3 regions of the Pseudoalteromonas sp. APC 3355 genome follow, and region 1 is predicted to be linked to each of the others. Evidence: predicted binding sites of a transcription regulator. Region 1 holds the regulator's gene; each other region holds the start of a gene.
The links. The regulator LexA, encoded in region 1, represses DNA repair genes until DNA is damaged. The targets are predictions, from matches to a motif close to TACTGTATNNNNATACAGTA.
Positions count from the first base shown of each region.

Region 1 (2,277 bases):
CTGGGTGCGAAAAAACACATAATATAAGCCACAAGGTAGAGGTCAGTTTACCCATGTGACGGCTCCTTTGATGCTATTGCGAATGCAAAGCGAAGAGGCATACGGCTTAAACGCCAATTCGTTATTTTTATTTTTTTAGTCAATCTCATTTAATATTGATTGGTTTTGCTGCGCCAACAACGGGTTTGTGTATATTGTGTGTTCTCAAAACTAAAAAGCTGTGAGTTATTATTAGCTCAGCACATTAACAATTAGCTAAAAAACGAACAACAAGCAAGTTTTAGTATAAAAAACAATCAGGTGATATTGAATAATTAATAAAAAATCGGTAATCAACTGGGCGACAGGAAGTTCAAAATATGAGCAAAACAAAGGGGTTTAACGCATTCGGAGGGGGAAAATATAAGTGCAAAAAAGTTTACAGCTTAAATAGTCAGTGGGCTGTTTACGCCCTATTTTTAGTACAAATTTTAAAACAAAAATGCGTACTAATTAGTACGCATTTATAAAACTGCTTGTTTAAAAGCTATTTTTCAAGTCACATCCAATCAGCGTTTCTTATAACGCCAACGGCTAAGCCTTCAATATTAAAAGACTCATTCTCAAGATCTACTTCAATAGAGTCAAAATCGTCGTTTTCAGCATGAAGTAATACTTTACGACCCGCTTTCTCAAGACGTTTTACAGTTACGTCTTCGTCTAGGCGAGCAACAACAACTTGTCCATTTTCAGCGGTTTGAGTACGATGTACAGCAAGTAAATCACCATCCATAATACCAATATCTTTCATGCTCATACCGTTAACGCGTAGTAAAAAATCTGCAGCCGGTTTAAACATTAATGGATCGATTTTGCAGTGACTTTCAACGTGCTCTTGCGCCAAAATAGGTGAACCAGCAGCAACACGCCCTATAAGCGGTAAACCTAATTGTTCTGGCTCTTCTTCTTCAATTAATTGGATACCACGGCTTGCACCTGGTTTCATTTTAATTGCGCCTTTTTTAGCAAGTGCTTTTAAATGTTCTTCAGCAGCATTGGCACTTTTAAAACCTAATGTTTGCGCTATTTCAGCACGTGTAGGGGGCATACCAGTGTCTTTAATAAAAACTTTAATTAGTTCGAGTATTTGAGCTTGGCGGTTCGTTAATGGTCGCATACAACTGGTTTTCCATACAGTACATTTAACTGTGAGTATATACAGTTAAATAAAAATCGCAAATTTAAATTAAGCCTTAAAATAGCTAAAGTAATTTCACTTGTGTACATTTCAAGGATATAACTAAAGCTAAGTTTATAAATGATTAAAAATGCAAAGGAGACATTATGAGTATTTGGTACCAGCCCATCACCTTAGAGCTGTGCAAGCAGTTAGAGCAAGGCATTAATGGCCAAGGAACATTAATGAAAACTATGGGGATAGAAGTCACAGAAATTGGCGATGATTATTTGGTTGCCACAATGCCGGCAATTCCTGAACATCATAACCCAATGGGCATGGTTCACGGCGGTGCTAACGTTGTACTTGCCGAAACAGTTGCCAGCTATGCCGCTAACTTTGTTGTCGATTTTACTAAATTTTACTGTGTAGGGCAGGAGATTAGCGCAAGTCATTTAAAAGCATCTCGCAACGGCACTTTAACAGCCACGGCTAGAGCATTTCATATTGGCAAACGTAGTTCAGTGTGGGAAATAAAAATTACAAATAGCCGCAATGAGCTGTGCTGCGTATCAAAAATGACCGCAGCAGTCGTAGAGCGAAGATAGTTACTTTTCGATTGGGTAAATGGTAATTTCCATACCCGCACCAATCGCAGATATACGCAATAATGTATCTGCATCTAAGGCTTGATTAAAGCACTTAGGAGAAGTCCCTGATTCAAAACCAATATCAAACGTTCTACGTGAACAGCTTAACCATTGCTTTAGCGCGTTACGCGAACACGATTCAATAAGCTCACATATATGGTTTATGGCTTTATCAGGTGTGCTCACCTCACCTGTAGCTTCAATACGCGCTAGTTGACGGTATTCGTCTTTGTCATAATGTAAAATCGTCGCGACTTTTTTCAAGTCCGCCACTAGCAAACTAATATCTTGCTTTGATTCAAGCTCAAGATCTACATTTAAAAATTGAATTTCCGACATCGTTTCGTATTTATCCTCTAATAATTTCATTGCAAACTTTAACGCAGTTTTACCGTTATACCAAATCAACTATGCTCTATTAACCACTTTATATGGATATTTCGCAGCTTTTAAGTATTTTTTAGCATTTAA
Region 1 covers NZ_JASDDB010000018.1:13,403-15,679, reverse strand. Annotated here, with positions in the region: gene coxB (cytochrome c oxidase subunit II) at 1-55, opposite strand, end outside; gene lexA (transcriptional repressor LexA) at 539-1,156, opposite strand; gene QMA08_RS18290 (PaaI family thioesterase) at 1,324-1,764, shown strand; gene QMA08_RS18285 (hypothetical protein) at 1,765-2,145, opposite strand.

Region 2 (2,277 bases), on a different contig from region 1:
ATGCTAATGGATAATTAGCCCATAAACCCATTATAAAACAGCCTATCGCAGCTGCTATACAGGTAGCTACAAATGCAGCCCCTTGGTCCATCCCTGCCTCAGCAAGCATAGCCGGGTTTACAAATACAATGTATACCATAGTGATAAAGGTCGTTAGGCCAGCAACGCATTCGCGTTTAACTGTTGAGTTATTTTCGCTGAGTTTAAATAAGGCTTCAAACATAATAAACTTGTGATAGTAAAAAGTGGCGAGATTTTAACATAAAAATTATCTTTTACAGGACATTTTACCTTGCTATATACTAAACTGTTAAAGTAGTTAAAATAATAAATGAACCAATATGCTTAAAACAACACCTTGTGAGCAAGACTTAGAGCAACAGCTAGACAACATTTTAGGTTTTGTTACTCAACCAGAAAGCAGCCCCGCGCCCATTGATAATAAAAAAGATGAGCAAAGTACTATTAATAAAGCCCTATATTATTTAAAAAATAATCAAGCTCCATTGGCTGCAAAATGGATGCGCCTTGCTGCAATGGCAGGAAACCATAGAGCACAGTTTTATTTAGGTTTATTTTTTGTAAAAGGTGAAGGCGTGCCACAAAGTGTATTTCATGCTGTAGCGTGGTTGAGCTTAGCGAGTAGCCAAGGGTACGCACCTGCCACTGCAGCGGTTACAGATATACGCAAACATATCGAAACTAAGCGATTTAAAGATGCTCAATGTTATGCAGCAAGTTTGTACGAACAAATCCACCAACTCCAGTTTTCTCATATGATCCCTCGCACCAGTGAAAACACATAAACTAACTAAGTTATAAGTACTGTATACAGTTTTGAAAAATACTGTATATAGTTACAAAGATACTCCTACACAGTATAAAACCCACAAATGAAAACATGACTCAAAAATTTATTTTAAAAATACCCCCTCAAAAACAAGCCTATAACAAGTTGATTAATAAAGAATTATAGATTTAAAAACAAAAAACAATGATCAAAAGCTGAATAACTGTACAAATAAATAGCATAAAATGCTTGCACGAAAGCACTGTATAAACTACTGTATATGAATACTGTATAAAAACCCAGTGAGTAAAATTATGTTACAGCCTATTACCGTAAGAACAGTTAAAAGTTACCAACAAGACGAGCAAAGCGATTGCGTAAATTTGATCCAAATTGAAGATGAAATTTCAGCGACCTTTGAGCTTTTAAAAGTATTACACCAATATAATAGCTCTAATGCATGGACGTTATTAATTGCGCCAGATCATGTACCGAGCAAAGCTTTACTTGACTCATGCTCTATTGATACAAGTAAATTACTTGTTATTAGACAAAAGCACCTAGTAAATCTAGAGTATGTATTAAATTCTGCATTACATAATGGAAACTTTGCAGCTGTAATTACCTGGACCGATATAGTTAATAACCAACTACTTACAAATCTATCGTTCGATTTAAGTAAAACGAATACAAAACTATACTGTTTTACTAAAAACGCTCAAACAACAGAGATACCACTCGCTCAATAAGCTTGTTAAACTAATGTTTTAGACTTTGTATTATTATTATGACTTCACTCAATACCACATTATGTTTTTGCAGCAGTGGGCACAATTATGCCGATTGCTGCGAGCCACTTCACTTATCTGTTAAGCAAGCTGACACTCCTGAACAACTTATGCGCTCACGATTCAGCGCTTATGTTATTAAAAATGCAAAATATGTTTATCAAACCTACGCAAAAGAAAAACAAGCTGAGAATCCGGTTAAAGAAATCAATGATTTTGCTAACAGCTGTCGATTTATAAATCTTGATTTAATTGACTCAAGCCATGATGGCGATACTGGAACGGTAGAATTTAAAGCCCAATATTTTTATCAAAACTTATTTTGTGAGCTTCACGAAAAATCGCAGTTTATTAAAGAAAACACTCAATGGCGTTATTTAGATGGCACTATATATCCTGTTGAAGATATTAAAGTAGGCAGAAATGATGACTGCCCATGCGGTAGCAATAAAAAGTACAAAAAATGTCATAGCATGTAATAAATAATCTTATTTAATATTTATCACCTAAAAGGTGTTTTTAAGTGGCAGAGTGATTTATTAGCTAACTAAACTTAAAAACACACTTTGTTACGCCCTTGCATTTTAGACTCATACATTTTTTCATCTGCGATCTGCAACGTGTTTTTGTTATTTACGTATGGTTGTAGGGTTGCACCGCCAATACTAATAGTCACAAAATCATATTCTGAATATTTGT
Region 2 covers NZ_JASDDB010000015.1:116,867-119,143, forward strand. Annotated here, with positions in the region: gene QMA08_RS17410 (NCS2 family permease) at 1-223, opposite strand, end outside; gene QMA08_RS17415 (SEL1-like repeat protein) at 342-806, shown strand; gene QMA08_RS17420 (SulA-like leucine-rich domain-containing protein) at 1,105-1,539, shown strand; gene QMA08_RS17425 (YchJ family protein) at 1,578-2,057, shown strand; gene QMA08_RS17430 (diguanylate cyclase) at 2,132-2,277, opposite strand, start outside.
Region 2: a site for LexA is predicted at 1,063-1,082, ahead of QMA08_RS17420 (SulA-like leucine-rich domain-containing protein). Genes of this name have one in related genera too.

Region 3 (2,277 bases), on a different contig from region 1:
CTGCATTATTAGCAATTGTCGCATCGCTCATTGGCTCTATTACTGCACTGTCGCTAAATGGCGTAAATAAATCATTACCCCAATCTTTTAATCTGTCTTTCATTTCGAGTACTAAACGCTCGGCTGTTTTTTTACCTACACCGGGTAATTTAACAAGCGATGTTGAGTCTTCGTTATTTACACAACTTACAAATTGTTTTGCCGACATGCCCGATAAAATAGCTAAGCCAAGTTTTGGCCCTACGCCATTTGCTTTTAATAGCTCTCTAAACAAAGCACGTTCAACTTTATTATTAAAACCAAACAATAGTTGAGCATCTTCACGCACTACAAAGTGAGTGTAAACAATCGCATTTTCACCAATTTTTGGTAAATCGTAAAAACAGGTCATCGGCATTTGTACTTCGTAACCGACACCACTTACTTCGAGTAATATTTCTGGTGGCTGTTTTTCGACTAAAATACCATTTAAGCGGCCTATCATAATTATTTCCTTAAACGTCCTCTAACGGTTTTGCTTGCGCTACCCGCTAGTTTAATTAAATTTTGTTCTGAGTGAGCGTGGCAAATCGCAATAGCGAGTGCATCAGCTGCATCGGCCTGTGGCGTACCTGGTAGTTTCAAAATATTTTTTACCATGTGTTGCACTTGTGTTTTATCTGCACCACCGTTGCCTACTACTGCTTGCTTAATTTGCCTAGCTGAGTATTCAAATACGGGTAAGTCGGCCATTGCAGCGCCAACAATCGCCGCGCCTCTAGCTTGGCCTAGTTTTAAAGCTGAATCGGGGTTGTGCGCCATAAATACTTTTTCAATGGCAAAGGTTTCTGGCGAAAACTGTTCAATAAGCTGTGTAATGCCTTGGTAGATCATTTTAAGCCTAACCGGAAAAGGATGATCGGCTAACTTAATACAACCACTGCCTAAGTATGTAAATTTAGAACCTTGATGGGCAACAACGCCATATCCGGTCAAACGTGAACCAGGATCGATCCCTAAAATAATGGCCAAACAGCACTCCATTGTTATTATTTTTAAATTACGCTAATAATGCCAGAGCACTGTATAAATTACCAGTACAAAGAAAAACAAAAATGCCCACGTGTTAGGTGGGCATTTGCAGGAGGATGTTAGTTTAAGCTTACCCTAGGGCACGCACTAATCCTTGGGTATTTTGTTTAAGTGTTCGAGCAATCATTAAATAGCCTAAACCAGCCACAAATACACCGCCAGCTACCGGACCAATAATCCATATATGCGGATGTAACTTACCTGCTAAATCAAACATTTGTTGCTGCACAATTAAAAGCGCTATATCACTAAAAAATGCGGCAACTAAGCCAGCTAAACCGCCGAGTAATAAAAACTCGTACAAGGTCGCGTTTTTAATTAATCGGCTTTTAGCGCCAAGTGTTCGCAGTATTACAATTTCTTGCATACGCTCACCTAAACTAGCTTGCACTTGCGATATAAGTACAAGCGCGCCACACAGCACAACAATTGCAAGTACAAAGCCAATGGCGAGTGATACTTGCGAAATAGTTGTTTGTATTTGCTTAACAAAGTTATCAATATCAATCGCTGTAATAGTAGGGTAAGTACGCAATAACTGGCTAAAGTCACGCTTTTGATCTGGATTTATACGTACAGACGAAATATACGTTGCCGGAAAATCTGCAAGTACATCTGGGCTTAAAATAATAAAAAAGTTAGGTTTAAGCGTGGCCCAATTAACTTTGCGCACACTGGTGATTTTAGCATCGAACGACTGCGAACCAATTAAAAATGTAAGCGTATCGCCTATCTCAACATCTAAACGCTCAAGCATCGACTCCTCTACTGAGGCTTCAGCCATCGCATTTTCACCAAACCACGTGCCTTGTGTTACTTCATTTTGGTCAGGCACATCTTTAAGCCATGTAAGATTTAGCTCGCGGCCAATACCTGCACGTGCTTCTTCGTCTTTTTTCTCGTTGTCTTGCAGCGATACTGAACGTGCTACCAACTCGCCATTCACCGCATTTACGCGCCCACGAATAGTGGGATAAAACTCTGATACTTGAATATCTTTTTGAGCTAAATATTCATTAATTGGCTCAAGCTCATTTTGCGTAATATTAACTAAAAACGCATTAGGCGCGTCGCTTGGAAGTTGCGACTGCCAATCAGATATCATGTCGTTTTTAAGTACCACTAAAAACAGCAGTAATTTAATCGCTAACGAAAAACTAATTAACTGTACCGCGTTCACATTTGCACGCTTTTGAATAGATGCAA
Region 3 covers NZ_JASDDB010000023.1:36,027-38,303, reverse strand. Annotated here, with positions in the region: gene ruvA (Holliday junction branch migration protein RuvA) at 1-484, opposite strand, end outside; gene ruvC (crossover junction endodeoxyribonuclease RuvC) at 487-1,011, opposite strand; gene QMA08_RS19825 (FtsX-like permease family protein) at 1,142-2,277, opposite strand, start outside.
Region 3: a site for LexA is predicted at 1,060-1,079, ahead of ruvC (crossover junction endodeoxyribonuclease RuvC). Genes of this name have one in related genera too.